3 regions of the Variovorax sp. LjRoot130 genome follow, and region 3 is predicted to be linked to each of the others. Evidence: predicted binding sites of a transcription regulator. Region 3 holds the regulator's gene; each other region holds the start of a gene.
What was found. Region 3 encodes FNR, which switches genes on or off when oxygen is low (the NO sensors DNR and NnrR bind a similar motif). Its sites were predicted from a motif close to TTGATNNNNATCAA; they were not measured.

Region 1 (6,643 bases), on a different contig from region 3:
GGCCTGATCGCCAGCATGTACCTCGGCAACATCGTCGGCCTCATCGTGGTGCTGAGCACGGTGCCGCTGTTCGCCTCGATCCTGCGCATTCCGTTCTCGATCATCGCGCCGGTGATCATCGTGATCTGCGCGATCGGCGCCTATACCGTGCACAACGCGATGCTCGACATCTGGTTCATGCTCGGCTTCGGCGTGGTGGGCTACATCTTCAAGAAGCTCGACTTCCCGCTGGCGCCGCTGGTGCTCGCGCTGGTGCTCGGCGACAAGGCCGAAGACTCGTTCCGCCAGGCCATGCTGGTCTCGCAGGGCGACGTCATGATCATGTGGTCGAACCCGCTGGTCGGCGGCATCACCACGCTGGCGCTGACCATGCTCTTCTGGCCGCTCATCTCGAAAGTGATGGCGTTGATCAAGCCAAAAAAGTCTGACGAGTTCGCCGTCGAGCGGCCGGTGGACTGAAAGCGCAGAGGAGGCCACATGCCCGTCATCGCAATGACCCAGGAGATGGGTTCCCTCGCCAAGGATGTGTCGCTGCGGCTCGCCGAGTCGCTCGGCCTGGCCGTCATGCGCCACGAGGCCATCGAGCGCGTGGCCGACCGGGCGCAGGTGTCCACCAGCCTGATCGGCCGCCTGCGCGACGGCAAGGCGGGGCTGGTGGAGCGGCTCACCACCGACCGGCGCAGCGTCGCCCTCTACACCGCGGAAGAACTGTTCGCGCTGGCCGACCGCGGCAATGTCGTGCTGCGCGGCTGGGGCGCCACCTGCCTGCTGCGCCCCGTGCCGCACGTGGTGTGCGTGCGCATCACGCGCTCGTTCAAGAAGCGGGTCGAATGGCTGATGGGCCACTTGGGCACCGACGATGTCGAATTCGCGGAAGCCGAGCTGCGCCGCAGTGACCAGGCGCATGCCTCGCGCATGAACGACCAGTTCGGCGTCACCTGGGGCGACCCGGTGCTCTACGACCTGGTGCTCAACACGGACCGCGTGTCGGTCGAGAGCTGCGTGGAGCAGATCTGCCTGTTGGCGAGCCGACCGGAGTTCGCCGAGACCGCCGAATCGCGCGCCATGCTCGCCAACATGGCGCTGGAGGCGCGCGTTCGCGCGGCGCTGAAAGAGCATGCGGCGACGCGCGATATCAACATCACGATCAACGCCAGGCAAGGGCAGGTCGCACTGCGCGGGATCGTGCTCGACACGGAAGAGCGAAGCCAGACCGAGGATGTTGCGGCGGCGGTGGCCGGCGTGCACAGCGTCGACAACCAGCTGAGGCTGATGACCAGCTCGCGGCTGTTCGCCTCATCCAAGCAGACCTGAGTTAGATCTTTCCGCGCTTTTTCAGGCGGCTCAGGGTTTCCGCGGAGAGATTGAGATAGGAGGCCAGTTCCTTGCTCGGAATGCGATCCACCAGCTCCGGATGCTTGCGCATGAAGCGGTGCACGCGGCCGGGCGCGTCGAGCAGGTGCAGCGTGATGGTGTGCGCCATGATCTCGCTCATCCCGCGCATGACGCTGAACTCGAACAGCTCCTTGGCTTCCGCATGCCGGTTCAGGAACGCGATCCATTCCTTCAGCGGCAGGCTGGCCACGCGCGCCTTGGTCACGCACACGATGCCGTACGGCGTGGGCGTCCCCAGCCGCAGCGCGGCATAGCTGGTCTCCATGTCGTTCTCGTCGGCGAAGCGCAGGATCATTTCCTTGCCCTCCGGATTGCTCACCACCCGCTTGAGGATGCCGTCGAGGATGAAGTACTGCTCCATCTCGCGCACGCCCTGGTGCAGCAGGAAGTCGCCTTTGTTGCCGTCCACCACGGAGAGATGGGTTTCCAGTTCGGCGCGGTCGCTCTCGCTCAGATCCTTGAGAAGGATGTTTTGCCGGAGCTGGGCTCGGATGATGTTTTTTTCCGGGTGGTTTTCCAACAACGTCATGGTTCCCGTCTTGCTCGATTTCGCAACAACCGCCGGTTCATCGGTACGGCGAACGTTTTCCGGAAAGTTGACCGCGGTCAACAGCTGAAAGCCTGGGCCCGAATCATAGTCTTGGCTCGGCCCCCGGCCATTCATCCAAAGCAAAAGGAGAGACATGTCTTCAGTTAGCACAGACAAACAGGCAGCCCTGGCGGCCGACGACACGCTCCAGCGCGCGCTCAAGAACATGACCGACGACGCGCCGGCCCGCGAAACGACCGATGGCTTCCACCTGGTGATCGACGCGCTGAAGCTGAACGACATCGACACCATCTTCGGCCTGCCCGGCATCCCGATCACCGACCTCACGCGCATGGCGCAGGCCGAAGGCATGCGCGTGATCTCGTTCCGTCACGAGCAGCACGCCGGCAACGCGGCCGCGGCCGCCGGCTTCCTGACGCAGAAGCCCGGCATTTGCCTGACGGTGTCGGCGCCCGGCTTCCTCAACGGCCTGACCGCGCTGGCCAATGCCACCACCAACTGCTTCCCGATGATCCTGATCAGCGGCTCGAGCGAGCGCGAGATCGTCGACCTGCAGCAGGGCGACTACGAGGAGATGGACCAGCTCGCGATCGCCAAGCCGCTGTGCAAGGCGGCCTTCCGCGTGCTCCATGCCGAGGACATCGGCGTCGGCATCGCGCGGGCGATCCGCTCGGCCCTGTCGGGCCGCCCGGGCGGCGTGTACCTCGACCTGCCGGCCAAGCTGTTCGCTCAGACCATGGACGCGGCTGCCGGCAAGCGATCGCTGATCAAGGTGGTCGATCCGGCGCCGCGCCAGATTCCGGCACCCGACGCGGTGAAGCGCGCGCTCGATCTGCTCAAGAGTGCCAAGAAACCGCTGATCCTGCTGGGCAAGGGCGCGGCCTATGCGCAGGCCGACGCCGACATTCGGGCGCTGATCGAGAAGACCGGCATCCCCTACCTGCCGATGTCGATGGCCAAGGGCCTCCTGCCCGACACCCATGTGCAGTCGGCCGCGGCCGCGCGTTCCTATGTGCTGCAGGAAGCCGACGTCGTGATGCTGGTCGGCGCGCGCCTCAACTGGCTGCTGTCGCACGGCAAGGGCAAGACCTGGGCCCAGGAGAAGGGCGCCAAGCAGTTCATCCAGATCGACATCGCGCCGACCGAGATCGACAGCAACGTCGCGATCGCCGCGCCGGTGATCGGCGACATCGGCTCCTGCGTGGCGGCGCTCCTGGCCGGCGTCGACGCCAAGTGGGCCAAGCCGCCGGCCGACTGGACCGGCGCCATCGCCGAGCGCAAGGACAAGAACCTGTCGAAGATGGCCGCCACGCTGGCTGCCCGGCCCTCGCCGATGAACTTCCACAGCGCGCTCAGCGTGATCCGCGATCAGGTGAAGGCGCGGCCCGATGCCATCGTTGTCAACGAAGGCGCCAACACGCTGGACTTCGCGCGCAGCATCGTCGACATGTACGAGCCGCGCAAGCGCCTCGACGTGGGCACCTGGGGGATCATGGGCATCGGCATGGGCTTCGCGGTCGCCGCGGCCGTGGTCACCGGCAAGCCGGTGATCGCCATCGAGGGCGACAGCGCCTTCGGCTTCAGCGGCATGGAAGTCGAAACCATCTGCCGCTACAACCTGCCCATCTGCATCGTCGTCTTCAACAACAACGGCGTCTACCGCGGCACCGACGTGAACGTGAGCGGCACGCCCGACGTGGCGCCGACCGTGTTCGTCAAGAACGCGCGCTACGACAAGCTGATCGAAGCCTTCGGCGGCGTCGGCGTCAACGCCACCACCGCCGACGAGCTGGAAAAGGCCCTCGCCGAGGCCGTCGCCTCCGGCCGGCCGACCCTGATCAACGCCGTGATCGACGAGACCGCCGGCACCGAAAGCGGCCGCATCACCAGTCTGAACCCGGCGACGGCGAAGAAGAAGTAATCCCAGGCAACACAGGAGATATCCCATGAGCAGCAGCAACAAACCACTCAACGGCATCAAGATCATCGACTTCACCCATGTCCAGGCCGGTCCCGCCTGCACGCAGATGCTGGCCTGGTTCGGCGCCGACGTCATCAAGGTCGAGCGCCCGGGCTCCGGCGACGTCACGCGCACCCAGCTGCGCGACATCCCCGACGTCGACGCGCTCTACTTCACCATGCTCAACAGCAACAAGCGCTCGCTGACGCTGGACACCAAGCAGCCCGAGGGCAAGGTGGTGCTGGAGAAGCTGATCCGCGAATCCGACGTGCTGGTCGAGAACTTCGGCCCCGGCGCGCTCGACCGCATGGGCTTCACCTGGGAGCGCATCCAGGAACTGAACCCCAAGATGATCGTCGCCTCGGTCAAGGGCTTCAGCGACGGCCACCACTACGACGACCTCAAGGTCTACGAGAACGTCGCGCAGTGCGCCGGCGGCGCCGCCTCGACCACCGGCTTCTGGGACGGCCCGCCGACCGTCAGCGCCGCCGCCCTGGGCGACAGCAACACCGGCATGCACCTGGCGATCGGCATCCTGACCGCCATCATCGGCCGCCAGCAGACCGGCAAGGGCCAGCGCGTGGCCTGCGCGATGCAGGACGCGGTGCTCAACCTCTGCCGCGTGAAGATGCGCGACCAGCTGCGCCTGGACAAGCTCGGCTACCTGGAAGAGTACCCGCAGTACCCGCATGGCACCTTCAGCGACGTGGTTCCGCGCGGCGGCAATGCCGGCGGCGGCGGCCAGCCGGGCTGGGTGCTCAAGTGCAAGGGCTGGGAAACCGACCCCAACGCGTACATCTACTTCACCGTGCAGGGCCACGCCTGGGCCCCGATCTGCGACGCCATCGGCAAGCCCGAATGGAAGACCGACCCCGACTACATGACGGCCAAGGCACGCCAGCCGCACATCACCGCGATCTTCGCAACCATCGAGGACTGGCTGGCCGACAAGACCAAGTTCGAGGCGGTCGACATCCTGCGCAAGTTCGACATTCCCTGCTCGCCGGTGCTGACGATGAAGGAACTGCTGCACGACGAATCGCTGCGCAAGAGCGGCTCGATCGTCGAGGTGAAGGGCCACAAGGAGCGCGGCAACTACTTCACCGTCGGCAGCCCGATCAAGTTCTCCGACCTGAAGCCCGAGATCACGCCTTCGCCGCTTTTGGGCGAGCACACCGACGATGTGCTGGCCGAGCTGGGCTACAGCAAGGAACAGATCATCAACTTGCGCGAGTCCAAAGCGGTTTGAGACTGGAAAGAGGGAGCGGCGCCTTGCAATCGAACGTGGATTTGAAACAGCTCGTCGCCGGTGCCGGCGACGCCATCATGGTCGCGGATGCGCAAGGCGCGATCACGCTCTGGAACCAGGCAGCCGAGCGCATCTTCGGCTACGCCGAAGCCGAGGCGTTGGGCAAGTCGCTCGATCTGATCATCCCGGAACGCCAGCGCGGCCGGCACTGGGACGGCTATCAAAAGACCATGGACACGGGCATCACCAAGTACGGCGCCGACCTGCTGCGCGTGCCCGCCCTGCACAAGGACGGGCACACGCTGTCGATCGCCTTCACGGTATCGATGCTGTTCTCCGAAGATCGGAAGGTCATGGGCATTGTCGCCATCGTGCGCGACGAGACCGCCCGCTTCGCCGAGGAGCGCAAACTGCGCGCCCGTCTGGTAGAAGTCGAGGCCAGATCCAAGGAGACACAATGAGCAAGGCACTCGAGGGCGTTCGGATTCTCGATTTCACCCATGTGCAGTCCGGCCCCACCTGCACCCAGCTGCTGGCCTGGTTCGGCGCCGACGTGATCAAGGTCGAGCGCGCCGGCGAAGGCGATGCGACGCGCGGCCAGCTGCGCGACATTCCCGGCGTGGACAGCCTCTACTTCACGATGCTGAACCACAACAAGCGCTCGATCACGCTGGACACCAAGAAGCCCAAGGGCAAGCAGGTCCTCGACACGCTGATCAAGACCTGTGACGTGCTGGTCGAGAACTTCGCTCCCGGTGCGCTGGACCGCATGGGCATCACCTGGAGCCACATCCAGGACTTGAACCCGCGCATGATCGTGGCCTCGGTCAAGGGCTTCGGGCCGGGCAAGTACGAGCACTGCAAGGTCTACGAGAACGTCGCGCAGTGCGCCGGCGGCGCCGCGTCGACGACCGGCTTCGACGACGGCCCGCCGGTCGTGACCGGCGCGCAGATCGGCGACAGCGGTACCGGCCTGCACCTGGCGCTCGGCATCGTCGCCGCTCTATACCAGCGCAACAGCACCGGGCGCGGGCAGCAGGTGCTGGCGCCGATGCAGGACGCGGTGCTCAACCTGTGCCGCGTGAAGATGCGCGACCAGCAGCGGCTCGAACGCACCGGCACCATGCACGAGTACCCGCAGTACCCCGACGGCAAGTTCGGCGACGCCGTGCCGCGCGCCGGCAACGCCTCCGGCGGCGGCCAGCCGGGCTCGATCCTGCGCTGCAAGGGCTGGGAGACCGACCCGAATGCGTACATCTACTTCATCACGCAGGGCGCAGTCTGGCCGGCGGTGTGCAAGGTCATCGGCGAAGAGGGCTGGATCGACGACGAGGCCTATGCCACGCCGGCCGCACGCCTCTTGCACCTGAAGCCGATCTTCGCGCGCATCGAGCAGTGGACCATGACCAAGGACAAGTTCGAGGCCATGGAGATCCTCAACAAGTACGACATTCCCTGCGGGCCGATCCTGTCGATGAAGGAGATCGCA
Region 2 (6,643 bases), 110 kb from region 3:
GACGGGAACAGAATGCGCTGATACGCGACCCATCCTTCGTGTGTTGGTGAGGCGACGACGCGCATCCAATCACTCGAAGGCCAGCGCGCCGGTCGGCAAGCTGACACTCGTCGGCGCCTGGACCGGTTCGCCCTTCGATTCGCCCTCCGGCGCACGAACCAGCAGAACCGGCACCGAGGCATAGCGCAGGATGTGCTCCGCGCTGCTGCCCATGACGACGCGGCCGACCCCGCGGCGGCCGTGGGTGCCGAGGACGATCAAGTCTGCGGGCCACTTGGCGGCTTCGGCATTGACCACCTGATGGACCGAGCCCGCAAAACTGTCGCACAACACCTTGTCGGCTTCGATGCCGGCGGCCCGGGCGGTGGCCGCGGCCTCATCGAGAAGGCGCCTGCCGTTCTCGCGCAGCACGTTCAGCCAGTCACCGGCGTATCCCGCGTAGGCGTCCATGGCGAGGGCGAAGGACAGTTCGTCGATCACATGGAGCAGCCGCAGCCTTCCTTGCGTGAGTTTGGCGACGCGGATGGCCTCGTCCAGGCCGTGCCGCGATGTCGGACTGCCGTCGATGGGAACAAGGATCTGCTGGTACATGACGCGCTCCTTCGGTGCAGGTTGAGACGGTCAGTATCGGAATGATGGCGCGCTGCATATTGATTTGGCGCAAAGGAAATCGATGAGCGCGCGACGAACATCAGGCCATCCGGGACTTTCGATTCGAAGGAACATCATGAAAATTCTTCTCGCAGTGGATGGCAGCGACTACACGAAGCGCATGCTCTCCTACCTGACAGCGCACAAGGACGGGCTGGGCGCGGGTCACACCTATACGGTTTTCTATGCGGTTCTCCCGGTACCACACCGGGCTGCTGCCTTCGCGGGGCCCGAACTCGTTCATGGCTACTACGAAGATGACGCGCGACTGGTGTTTGAGCCGATTCGAGCGTTCCTTTCGGAGCACGGTATCGAGGCGGCCTTGGTTCACAAAGTGGGCCATCCGGCCGACGAGATCGCTGCGTACGCAGAAGCGGGAAAGTTCGATCTGCTGGTCATGGGATCGCACGGTGCCGGCGCGTTGAAGAATCTCGTGCTCGGCTCCGTCGCCACGAAGGTGTTGGCGCAATGCACGGTGCCGGTCTTGCTGGTGCGCTGAGATGCTGAGCAAGCCGTTCGCGCGCGGCGTCCTGGCGGCGACGCTCGGCGCACTGGCGTTACTGGGCACCACGCATGCATGGCCTCGCGACGGGCCCTGTCTTGACCCGTCCGACGCGCCGAGGCAGGGCGTCGACTTCGTGGCAGCGGTGGCACGCCAGGCACCGGCTGTGGTGAGCGTGCTGGCGATCGGGCAAGGCACAGAGTGGGGCGACAACGATGACAACGGGATGCTGGCCCGATCCCGACCGGGATCGGAGCGCGCATCTGCGTCGGGCATTGTCGTCAGCGCCGACGGGTACGTGCTGACCAGCGCGCACGTGGTGCTCGGGGCCCAGGAGACAGCGGTCCTCGTAGGCGGGCAGCGTCGTTGGCCGGCCGATGTCGTCGGGCTCGACCGACGCACCGATGTAGCGCTCCTGAAGATCGCCGCGACAAACCTGCCGGTCGCTGCCATCGGCAGCAGCGCGCGCCTCTGCGCCGGAGAATGGGTGGCAGCGCTGGGCGCGCCATTCGGATTCGAGCAAAGCGTGACCGCCGGCTTGGTGAGCGCCAATCCGCGCTTCCTGCCCGGCGGCACCGGCGAGCCCCTGATCCAGACCGACGTCGCGCTCAATCCCGGCAATTCGGGGGGGCCTCTTTTTAACAAGCGCGGCGAAGTCGTCGCGATGAACTCGATGATCTATTCCGCGAGCGGCGGGTATCTAGGGGTGTCGTTCAGCCTGCCGATTGACACGGCCATGCGGATCGCCGCCGAGCTCCGGTCGACGGGGCGCGTGACGCGCGGGCAGATTGGTGCCCGGACTCAGGCGCTCACCTCGGATCTTGCGCTCGCGTTCGGGCTCGACGCTGCGTTGGGGGCGCTGATCGTGCGTGTCGATGCCGGCGGACCGGCGGCGAATGCGGGCCTTCGCAGCGGTGACGTCGTGCTGGGCGTCGACACCAACACGGCGACGGCCTACCCGGAAATCCAGCAGCGCGTTGCGGCTGCCCGCCCCGGCGCTTCGATCACGCTGAGCATCTGGCGTCGCAAGGCGCCGCTAACGGTAAAGCTCACCGTTGCGCAAAGCGCACCCGATCTTCCGCAGCGCGTCGCCTCCCGGGACGGACGCGAGCCGCGCCTGGGACTCGACCTGGTCGAGCGCACAGCCAAGCAGACGGGCGGGCTGCTCGAGCCAGGACTCTATGTGAGATCCACTTCGGGATCCGCCCAGCGGGCAGGTCTTCGCTTCGGCGACGTGATCCTGGCTGTCAACGATGTCGGCGTCTCCGGGATCAGCGATCTGGACAGAGCGCTCGAATCGGTCCCGCAGGGCGAGACCGTGGCTCTGCTGATCCGGCGCGGTTCGATCACCACCTTCGTGCCGATGACGCCGCCCATCGGGCTCACGCGCTGAGCGCTTCGAGCCGGTCGATGAAAACGACCAGCCCCGAAAGGATGCTTTTGCGTGCTGCAGCCATCGTGAACCAAGCAGCCCGGTCTGCTTCCGCGAAGTTCTTGAAGTTGCCTGATCGCGGCGGCCATTCGAGCTCGAAGGTGTTGGATTCGAGCGCCTGCGGATCGCAATCGCCTTCGAAGGCCCAGGCCGATACCAGCTTGCCGCTGCGCTGGCCAGCCTCTCCCAGGCTCGCGTGGCGCGTGCCGGGCGTAAAGCCGGTCTCCTCGGTGAATTCCCGTTTGGCGGCGTCAAGGGCAGTCTCGACGCCACTGTCGTATTCGCCCTTCGGAAAGGACCAGGCACCCTCGTTGCGCCGCGGCCAGAATGGCCCACCGGGATGCACCAGCAGGACCTCGAGCACACCGTCATTGCGACGGTACATGAGCAATCCAGCACTTCGCTTCGCCATCTGCGCGCATTGGACCATGCGCTGGGACCTTGCGCAGGTCGAGGCGACCTTCATTTGATCTGCAGCAAGGCCGCGTCCCGAACTCTATGGGAGTCTAGAGCCTTCCAAGGATTTGTATGACTCACACCACCACCAGAATCATCCGCGACGAGCACTCGGCCCTGTCGGCCATGCTGCGTTCCGTCCTGTTGCTCTTGGCGCAGCATCGACGGCAAGGCACGCTGCCTGACTTCGGCGCGCTGCGGGCGATGCTGTTCTACGTCGACGAGTTTCCCGAGAAGCGGCACCACCGCAAGGAGTCGGAGTTGCTGTTTCCGAAGCTGCGTGCGCGGACACCGCTTTCGCGCGAACTGCTCGATCGCCTGGACGATGACCATGCGCGTGGCGAGCGAAGAATCCGCGAGGTCGAACACGCCTTGCTCGGCTTCGAGATGATCGGCGAGCCGCGCCGGCAGGCTTTCGAGGAGGCGGCAGAGCGCTATGTTGATTTCTATCTTGCTCACATGGCGATGGAAGAAAGGGAGATCCTGCCGTTGGCCGAACGGGTGCTCACTGACGACGATTGGGCAGACCTCGACGAGGCGTTCAGCACCAACCGCGATCCATTGACCGGATGCGAACCTGAAGCGGACTACCGCGCGCTCTTCACGCGCATTGTCAATGCAGTGCCTGCGCCGATCGGGTTGGGCGCAGCCAGCTGACGTCGTGCCTCGGTCAATGCGCCCGGAAGACGTCCGTCGCCGGGTGCGATGCGGGCTGGACCGCTTCGGGCGGAGAGCGCATTTCGATCGCGGACGTTGTGTCGGCGGTAGGCGATCGTGCCCCTGATTGCCCTGGCCCTCAGGTGGCCTTGCCGAACGTGGTGCTGGTGCAGTAGGGAGGTCGATGCGACCCAGGACGTCTTGCACGAGTCACCGGCTCTCGCGAGAGGAGGGCGTCAATTGCTCTTTCGCGAGTGCCTGGCCGCGCGGCCCCAGCGACGCGCAAGAGTCGTCAGATCGTCGGCCGCCGGAACTATCGCAAGCCCCAGCAGTACCAGGGCGAGAGGCACGGTCGAGACGTAGCCGACGTGCTTGAAGCCGACAGCGCCAAGCACACCGCCAACAAAGAAGAAAACAACGAGAAGCGTGAGAACGCGCAGGCGGTCTCGGTTGGCCAATACGCGCAGATGCGAAGGCGGGCCGGCGGCATTTCGATAGAACAACTTCCCAAGCTCGATGCCGATGTCGGTCACGATGCCGGTGAGGTGGGTGGTTCGAATTTCGGCGTGCGACAGCTTGGTGATCACCGCGTTCTGCAGTCCCATGATGAAACAGAGAAGCATCACCGTCACTGGAACAAAAAGGCCTCGCATATCGGACAGTCGGGCACCAAGGACGCCGAAGCAGATCAACAAAGAGGCCTCCGTCAACAGCGGCAGCGCGTACTCGCTGTGCATTCGGCGGCGCCGTGCGTAGTTGACCAGGACCGCTGAGCTCGCAGCGCCTGCGAGGAACGACAACAGCCCGCCCGCCCCGCTGAGCACCACGTCGTATACGCCCAGGACAAGGTTGTCGGCCATCGAAGAGACGATGCCCGTCATGTGAGAGGTGTACTGCTGGACGGCCAGGAACCCACCGGCATTGATGGCCCCGGCCACGAATGCCAATGCGAATCCCAGGTGGCGATTCGCATTCGCGGTTCGTTTTCGGCCTGTAAGGCGCCTTGCGTAGTTGATGGGCATTTCGATGGCGAAATCCAGATGTTACGCGTCCGGCAATAGATCCCGGTGGTAGCGAACGGAAGGTCCGCACAGATGTTGCATCAGGCCGCGCGATTGATATTCGTCAAGGAAGCCAGCAACTGCAGCGAGCATGCTCTTGGCGATTGCCACCGATTTTGCATTCGCATCGAAAGGAACTGAAATGAAGAAGATGATCCTCATCACCGCAGCGCTGATGTCGCTTGCCGGTTGTTCATCGTTCCCAGGGGCGGGAGCCAAAAAGGCGGATGAACACGCCGCACATCACCCCGCGAGCACCGCAGCGAAGGCCGACACCGCCAAGGTTGACGAGCAAATGAAGCTGATGCAGGACATGCATCAGAAGATGAAGGCCGCCAAGACGCCGGCAGAGCGTGCGGCGCTGATGAAGGACCACATGAGCGCGATGCAGGGCGGCATGACCATGATGAGCCAGATGAGGAGCGGCATGCCGAGGCAAGACGGTGGCAAGTCCTCGATGCCGGCGGAGCCGCCCATGCAGAAAGACATGATGGAGCGCCGCATGGACATGATGGAAATGATGATGCAGATGATGATGGACCGGGAAGCGGCGAAGCCGCCGGCAGCCAGGTAGCGTCCTCGGTCATGGAGGCGTGGAGATGGATACGCGAAACAACGAATCGCCGACATTCTGGCGCTCGCCCGGCGGAATCGCCCTGCTTGTCGTCGCGCTCGTCGGCGGCTTCTTCCTGTACGCCGAGCACCGGGCACATTTGCTCGGAGTGCTCCCATTGATTCTCGTGCTTGCCTGTCCGTTGATGCACGTCTTCATGCATCACGGGCACCGTCATGGCGGGCATTCTCGAGGCCGCAGCCCACGGGAGCCGGACAATGAACAGCGCCAACAATGACTACGGCCTCTGGGGCCTGGTATTGCTGAACTCCTTCATCTTCGTGGGGTTCGCCTACAGCTTCTTCAAGCCGACCACGCTTCGGGACTGGAGGAGCTTCGGTGCGTACTCGGCCTTCATCGTGGCGCTCTTTGCGGAGATGTACGGCTTCCCGCTGACGATTTTCCTGTTGTCCGGCTGGCTCGGCGCCAAGTTCCCCAATGTCAACCTGTTCGGGCACGAGGCAGGACACCTCTGGTGGCTGTTCACTGGCCAGCACGGCAATCCGCACAGCGGCGTGTTGCATATCCTGAGCTTCGTTGCCATCTTCGCCGGCTTCGCGCTGTTGTCCAAGGCGTGGCAGGTGTTGTATTACGCGCAGCGGCGACACGAACTCGCGACAGCCGGCCCATATTGCTTCATCCGGCATCCGCAGTACGTTGCGTTCGTTCTCATCATGTTCGGCTTTCTGCTTCAGTGGCCGACGGTGCTGACGCTCGCTATGTTCCCGGTCCTGGTCGTGATGTACGTTCGGCTGGCGATGTCCGAAGAGCGCGATTCGGAGCGCGAGTTCGGAGACCCATGGCGGGCATACGCGGCGGTGACACCGCGCTTTCTTCCCTCATGGGGGCGTGCTCGCCATCGGCATGCCTAGCGTTTCGCCTCGCATCAAGAGCGCCGAGCTGCTGTCTGGCATCGGCGCCACCGTCCTCGGACTGGGTCTGGGGTTGCTCGCGCCGATGCCGATGCAGCGATTCGCGCTGCCCTTGCTCGGCGCCGGCGTGCTGCTGCATGGCGCGGGTATGACGCTCAAGCATCGGCTGGAGATCGGCGAGCGCGAACCGCAGTGGTGGGAGCTCGCCGTGTTCTGGGCATGCTGGGCCGGCTTGCTGGCAACTCTCGGATCGGTGGCTTACCTGCTCGTTGCCCCGTCTTCGGGCTGAAGCAAGCACCGAGGGGCGGCTTGACCTTCCCCCCGTGGGAAGGCACAGACTGCATCAATTTCGCGGGAAAGAACATGCCATCGACCTCCGACACCTCAGCCGACCTTCAC
Region 3 (6,643 bases):
TACGCGCTGCTCGGCGTCGGCACCTGTGCCAGCGACAGCCCTCGGGGCCGGCCAGGACGACCGTGAATGTCGGCCCATCGAGGCGCCTTGGGAGATCTGCCATGTGGATGATCGTCGCGGTCTTGGTGCTGCTCGGCGCGGCGCTGCTGTGGCTCGCCCTCCAGGCGCTGATTGCCTGGATCACCCTGGATTGATGCTTCGCGATATCCCTGGCGCGCCGGCGGCTCGGCGAACGCGCAGCTTCAAGCGACACTGAAGGTATGAGCAACTCGCCCGGCCAGGCGCGGTCGTCGGCCTGGCCGTGGCGTTGGGCATCGGGCTCCTGCTCGGCTTCGAGCGCGAACGTCGCAAGGGGTCGCAAGGGCGACGGTGATCGGCGCGCCGCCGCAGGCCTGCGCACCTTCGCCGTTGCAGCATAGGCGGGCGCTTGCCGACCATCACTTCGTGCGCGGCGCCTTGGTCGCGGTCAGCGCCAACACGGTGACCCGATGTACCCTGGCCGCCATCGCGGGGGTTGCAGCTTCGCGCTGCGTATCGCCGCCGCCCTGTTTGCCAAACTCGCATGCACATGGGCCGCTGCCGTCTGGTTTGTGCTCCATTGAAGGCTAACCCGGCGCTAAGGCGCGGCCGAAGCTGTCTCTCCGCTCAGCGCCCGCCTTTTCGCCCGCCATGATTCCTCAGCGGCCTCGTGGCTCGCCTTTGCTGCCATGCGCAAGGCATCGCGCGCTGTCCGGAGATCTTCGTAGACAGCGCTCGCGGCGCTCTTGGCTTGCGCCGTGCTCGCCCCAGCGAACTGGTCGGACGCCGCCTCGATCTGCTCGAGCGCCCGATTCCAGGCGACAGAGGCTTGTTCGCTCGCCTGCGCCGCATGCTCGGCCGCTGTCTTGCTTTGGCTCGTCGCGCGATCGGCTGCAACAAGCGCCCTTTGCCAAGCGCGATGGGCGGACAGCCCGGTCTTTCGTGCCGCTTCGCCGGCCGCCTTCACGCGGCGATCAGAGGGCCGAGCTGCATACCTTCTTGCCTTGAGCAACGCCGCAGCGGCGTCCTTGGACGCGTTTCTTGTGGCCGAGGCTGCATCGAGAGCCGCCTGATATGCAACGTCATGGGCGGCCATGCCCTGCATCTGAAGGTCTGGCTGCGCGGGGCGCTGCTGGGCAGCGCAAGGGCTCATGAGCGCGGCGCAGACGGCCGAAAGTCCGATCAGCGCGATCATGTTGCGTCTCATGGTGTCTCCCTTCAGCGGCACCATATGTCGATCTGATGACTCAGGTCGATCCACAGCGCCTGAATTGCCACTGCCGCAAGCAGGCCGCCGGCAAGCCGGGTTCCCCATTCCTTGCGCGCAATGCTGGCACCTGAACGCAAGCGCTGCCACAGCCAAGGGGCCAGAACCAGCGACACGCCGCTGCCCACGGCAAAGAGGGCCATCGTCAGTGCGCCTTGCGCCGGTCCGTTGGCCAGCCCGGCAAGCATCAGCGCGGAATACAACAGACCGCAAGGCATGGAGACCCAGAGCGCACCCGTCGCGAGCACGCCGGCCATCGAACCGGTGAGCGGCCGCAGGCGCGTCGCGAGCGCGCGCCCGATACGGTGCGCCCAGAGTGGCTGTCGCCCGAGTGCGGCGAGCACCAGGCCCCAGGCGAGCACGAACACATGAAGCAGCACCCACAGAGGACGCAACGCCGCGACCTGTTCGCTTGCGAACCCGAGGCTCTGCATCGCCGCTGCGGCGGCCGCCCCGGCAGCCGTATAGCCCGCGATACGGGCCGCATGGAAGGCGACGGATGCGGAAACGGCCGGAGGGCTCGCCGAAAGCGGCGCCACACCACCATCCACCGGCACGCGCACGATGCGGATCACGCCGGCACAGGCAGCACCGCACATCGCGACGCAATGGGGCCCGCCGACCAATCCCATCAGGAGCGCAGTGCTGGCGAGCGCAGTCTGCATGATCAGACGATGCGCGAGAAGCGCGTGCGGTTGTGCTCGGCCGGGACGCGAGATGAATCGGCAGGGGCGAGGGCGAGAGATGTGTTCATTGCGGCGGTGGGTCTGGCAAGCAATGACCCACTATGCGGGCAGGTCGACCCGTCATCCTTGATGTGCATCAAGCCTGGGCGGCGCACCGCGTCACAGAATCACTGCAACCCTCGACGCCCTCCATGAAAGCCGAACACATCAAGGTCGCCTGCTCCAGTTGCACCCTGCGCGAGCTGTGCATGCCCGCGGGGCTGGAGCCGAGCGAGTTGAAACGCATCGACGAGATCGTGGCCACGCGGCGCAAGGTCCGACGACGCGAGACGCTCTTTCGCAACGGCGAGCCCTTCACCTCGCTCTATGCGATCCGCACCGGTGTCTTCAAGACCCGCGTGGCGACCGAGGATGGGCGCGACCAGGTCACCGGTTTCCAGATGGCCGGCGAAATCATCGGCCTCGACGGCATCGTCAACAACCAGCACACCTGCGACGCGGTCGCGCTCGAGGATGCCGAGGTCTGCGTGATGCCCTTTCACCGAATCGAGGAACTGTCGCGCGAGGTCGCGGCGCTGCAGCGCCACGTGCATCAGATCATGAGCCGCGAGATCGTGCGCGAGCACGGGGTGATGCTGCTGCTGGGAAGCATGCGGGCCGAGGAACGCCTCGCGGCTTTTCTGCTCAACCTCGTGCAGCGCCTGCACGCGCGCGGTTTCTCGCGCTCCGAGTTCGTGCTGCGCATGACCCGCGAGGAGATCGGCAGCTACCTCGGACTCACCCTCGAAACCGTGAGCCGAACGCTCTCCAAGTTCATGGAGGATGGGATCGTCGAGGTGGAGAAGCGCAATCTTCGCATCGTCGACGCCGAGGCGCTCCGGCGCATCGTCAATCCTCCCGGCTGTTGATCTCGGAGGCCGGCCTGGTCAAAAGCAGCGTCAGCGCGCTCGACCCTATCGCCAGCAGCCAGAAGACGAAGAAGCCGGCCGCATAGACTGTCTGGCGGGACAGGCCGACGGCCTCGCCGCGCCAGTGGAGGTCGCCGGGGTCGACCAGTGCAAACACCAGCAGTTCGGCCGCGCTCGCCAGCAGAAAGGCGGGCCAGAGAATCGACATCCAGTTGCGCGTCTTCATGACCATCAGCGCCTGGGTGCGGGCAGGTCGGCATCAGGCGTTGCCGCATGATTGCGGCCCGCCAGCGCGGGCATCAGTTTCTTTTCGATCAGATGCTTGTTGATCTCGATGCCCTGGCGGTAGTAGTCTGGCGCCACCACCGGATCGGGCGTGCGCAGGGCGAGCCAGAGCGTCACGAAGCTGGCGACGACGACCACCGCGGGCCCGGCCATCACCATCCACAGCAGCGGGAACTGCCACCAGGGTTCGCTCTTCGGGGAAGTCATCGCATGATCGTCCATCTTGTCTCCTCTTTGCCAACTCAACGAGGCACCAGGAAGGTCGCCTTCTCCGACACCTGCGCGCTGCCGTCGGCCGAGCGCACGTCGAAGTGCACGACGTGGGAACCCGCGGTGGCGCTGCCGTAGGGGAGCTGCAGGCGCACCGCGACCCAGCGCGACTGCGCAGAACCGACCTCGACCGGATCAGGCGGCGACACGCTCAAGCCTTCCAGCCCCCTGGCTTCGATGCGGTAGCGCTGTACCTGCTCGGTCGCGTTCATGATCTGCAGGCGATAGACGTTCTCGAGTTGGCCGCCCTCGACGATGCGCGCGAGCGAAGCCCGGTCGCGCACCACGTCGACCTTCAGCGGCATGCGCACGACCAGGCTCGCCAGCACCCCCATCGTCAGCGCAGCGAGCAAGCCCGTGTAGATCAGCACCCGTGGGCGCAGCACGCGGCGCAGCACCTGCCTCGGCGTCCAATGGCCGGCCATGCCGTTCTGGGTCGCGTAGCGGATCAGACCTCGCGGTGTGGCCATCTTGTCCATCACGGTGTTGCAGGCGTCCACACAGAGCCCGCAGCCGATGCACTCGTACTGCAGCCCCTTGCGGATGTCGATGCCGGTCGGGCAGACCTGCACGCACAACGAACAGTCGATGCAGTCGCCAAGTCCCTGAGCGCGGGCATTGCTGCTCTTGGAACGCACCCCGCGGGGCTCGCCACGCTCGCTGTCGTAGCTCACGATCAGCGTGTCGCGATCGAACATGGCGCTCTGGAAGCGCGCATAGGGACACATGTACATGCAGACCTGCTCGCGCATGAAACCCGCATTGCCGTAGGTCGCAAAGCCGTAGAAGAAGACCCAGAACACCTCCCACGAACCCATGCGCGTCTGCAGGAACTCCAGGCCCAACTCGCGGATCGGCGTGAAGTAGCCGACGAAGGTGAAGCCGGTCCACAGCGCGATGCCGAGCCACACGATGTGCTTGAACCACTTCTTGACCAGCTTCTCGAGCGAGAAGTCGCCTTCGTCCAGGCGCATGCGCGCGATGCGGTTGCCTTCGATCTTTTGCTCGACCCACATGAAGATCTCGGTGTAGACGGTTTGCGGACAGGCATAGCCGCACCACAACCGCCCGGCCACCGCGGTGAAGAGGAAGAGCGACAGCGCCGAGATCACCAGCAGCCCGGTCAGGTAGATCAGGTCCTGCGGATACAGCACCAGCCCGAGGATGTAGAAGCGCCGCGCGCCCAGGTCGAACAGCACCGCCTGGCGCTGCCCCCACTCGAGCCAGGGCAGGCCATAGAACACGAGCTGCGTCAGGAACACCATGGCCCAGCGCCAGCGCGCGAAGACGCCGCGCACCGTGCGGGGATAGACCTTCTGGTGCGCGGCGAACAGGCCGCCACCTTCCTTAACGGCGGCGATCGGGATCACCCGGCGCCTCACCGGGGTCGACGCGGAAGCGGCATCCTTCATGACAGCCCTAGGGCGCAGCGGCAGGCTTGTTCGACAAGCCCCAGACATAGGAGGCCAGCACATGGATCTGGGCCTCGGTCAGGCGGCCCTGCTGGGCCGGCATCTGATTGGTCCTGCCGGTGTTGATGATCGAGATGATCGCCTCCTGCCCGTAGCCGTGCAGCCAGACCTTGTCGGCCAGGTTCGGCGCGCCCATGGCGGGGTTGCCGACGCCGCCGATGCCATGGCAGGCCGCGCAGGCGCTGAACTTGCTCTTGCCCAGGCCGGCGCGGACCGAATCGTGCGGGCTGCCCGACAGGCTCAGCACATAGTTGGCGACGTTCTTGACATCCTCGGGGGTGCCGACCGCCTCGGCCATCGGCGGCATCACGCCGGTGCGCCCCCGGGTGATCGATTCCTTGATCTTCTCCGGTGCGCCGCCGTGCAACCAGTCGCGGTCGGCCAGGTTCGGAAAGCCCTTGCTGCCGCGCGCGTCCGAGCCGTGGCACTGCGCGCAGTTGTTGAGGAACAGGCGCTCGCCGATCGCCGCCGCCGCGGGTTCGCCCGCCACGCGCTCGATCGGCATGGCCGCATAGGCGGCGTAGACGGGTTCGAGGTCACGCTTGGCCTTGGCAAGGTCCTTCGCATACTCGTTCTCGGTACTCCATGCGAGCTGGCCCTGGTAGCTGCCGAGCCCCGGATACGCGACCAGGTAGGCCAGGCCGAAGATGATGGTGAGCACGAAGAGGCCGACCCACCAGCGCGGCATCGGATTGTTGGCTTCGCGCAGGTCTTCGTCCCAGACATGTCCGGTCGTTTCATCGGTCCCGCCCGGAACCTTCGCGCGGGCAACGAGCCACAGCAGCAATGCACACAGCAGGATGCTGCCCAGCGAGGCAATGGCGACATAGTTCGACCAGAAGACACTGAAGAAATCGCTCATGTTGCTCTCTCAGTCCTGTTCGAACGGCAGTTGGGCGGCGCCCTCGAACCGTTTCGCGTTGCGGCGCGAGTAAGCCCATACGAAGATGCCGATGAATGTGGCGAAGGAAGCCAGCGTGGCCACGATCCGCAAGGTGGTGATGTCCATGAGGCGCTCCTTACTTGACCGCGAGCCCGAGCGACTGGAGATAGGCCACCAGCGCATCCATCTCGGTCTTTCCCTTCACCTCGGCCGGCGCCGCGGCGAGCTGCTCATCGGTGAAAGGCACGCCCACGCGGCGCAGGGCACGCATGTGGGTCGCAGCCTCGGCTCCGTCGAGCGGCGCCTTCTCGAGCCAGGCGTAGCCCGGCATGTTCGACTCGGGCACCACATCGCGCGGGTTGATCAGGTGGATGCGATGCCACTCGTCGCTGTACTTGCCGCCGACGCGCTGCAGATCAGGGCCGGTGCGCTTGCTGCCCCACTGGAACGGGTGGTCATAGACGAACTCGCCGGCGACCGAGTAGTGGCCGTAGCGCAGCGTCTCGGCACGGAAGGGCCGGATCATCTGCGAGTGGCAGTTGTAGCAGCCCTCGCGCACGTAGACGTCGCGGCCCAGCACCTGCAGCGAACTCGGCGGCTGCATGCCCGCCACGGCCTGCGTGGTCGATTTCTGGAAGAACAGCGGCACGATCTCGACCAGGCCGCCGATGGCGACGACCAGCAGGATCAGCACGATCATCAGGAAGTTGTTGGTCTCGATCTTCTCGTGCGAGAAGCCGGACTTGGGCGTGTTCGAGCTCATGTTCTTCTTTCCTCAGGCGGCTGCGGCTGCGGGCAGCGGGATGGCTGCGCGCACCGAGCTCCCCGAAATGACGGTCATGACGACGTTCCAT

Region 1: the regulator FNR is predicted to act here: its motif matches at 1,992-2,005, upstream of oxc (oxalyl-CoA decarboxylase).
Region 2: the regulator FNR is predicted to act here: its motif matches at 3,052-3,065, upstream of ACSQ86_RS36355 (hemerythrin domain-containing protein).

What each region holds. Positions count from the first base shown of each region.
Region 1 covers NZ_CAXURM020000001.1:5,675,748-5,682,390, reverse strand. The annotation lists gene ACSQ86_RS28150 (tripartite tricarboxylate transporter permease) at 1-459, shown strand, start outside; gene ACSQ86_RS28145 (cytidylate kinase family protein) at 478-1,314, shown strand; gene ACSQ86_RS28140 (Crp/Fnr family transcriptional regulator) at 1,316-1,924, opposite strand; gene oxc (oxalyl-CoA decarboxylase) at 2,079-3,866, shown strand; gene frc (formyl-CoA transferase) at 3,892-5,154, shown strand; gene ACSQ86_RS28125 (PAS domain-containing protein) at 5,178-5,615, shown strand; gene frc (formyl-CoA transferase) at 5,612-6,643, shown strand, end outside.
Region 2 covers NZ_CAXURM020000002.1:1,366,472-1,373,114, reverse strand. The annotation lists gene ACSQ86_RS36375 (universal stress protein) at 70-591, opposite strand; gene ACSQ86_RS36370 (universal stress protein) at 728-1,150, shown strand; gene ACSQ86_RS36365 (trypsin-like peptidase domain-containing protein) at 1,152-2,546, shown strand; gene ACSQ86_RS36360 (NUDIX domain-containing protein) at 2,536-2,997, opposite strand; gene ACSQ86_RS36355 (hemerythrin domain-containing protein) at 3,114-3,698, shown strand; gene ACSQ86_RS36350 (YoaK family protein) at 3,935-4,720, opposite strand; gene ACSQ86_RS36345 (hypothetical protein) at 4,902-5,333, shown strand; gene ACSQ86_RS36340 (DUF2933 domain-containing protein) at 5,359-5,610, shown strand; gene ACSQ86_RS36335 (methyltransferase family protein) at 5,591-6,244, shown strand; gene ACSQ86_RS36330 (hypothetical protein) at 6,237-6,533, shown strand; gene ACSQ86_RS36325 (copper-transporting P-type ATPase) at 6,608-6,643, shown strand, end outside.
Region 3 covers NZ_CAXURM020000002.1:1,473,187-1,479,829, forward strand. The annotation lists gene ACSQ86_RS36870 (YgaP family membrane protein) at 1-66, shown strand, start outside; gene ACSQ86_RS36875 (hypothetical protein) at 617-1,213, opposite strand; gene ACSQ86_RS36880 (sulfite exporter TauE/SafE family protein) at 1,237-1,950, opposite strand; gene fnr (fumarate/nitrate reduction transcriptional regulator Fnr) at 2,163-2,879, shown strand; gene ACSQ86_RS36890 (hypothetical protein) at 2,860-3,105, opposite strand; gene ACSQ86_RS36895 (FixH family protein) at 3,111-3,386, opposite strand; gene ccoG (cytochrome c oxidase accessory protein CcoG) at 3,407-4,846, opposite strand; gene ccoP (cytochrome-c oxidase, cbb3-type subunit III) at 4,854-5,768, opposite strand; gene ACSQ86_RS36910 (cbb3-type cytochrome oxidase subunit 3) at 5,778-5,915, opposite strand; gene ccoO (cytochrome-c oxidase, cbb3-type subunit II) at 5,926-6,552, opposite strand; gene ccoN (cytochrome-c oxidase, cbb3-type subunit I) at 6,565-6,643, opposite strand, start outside.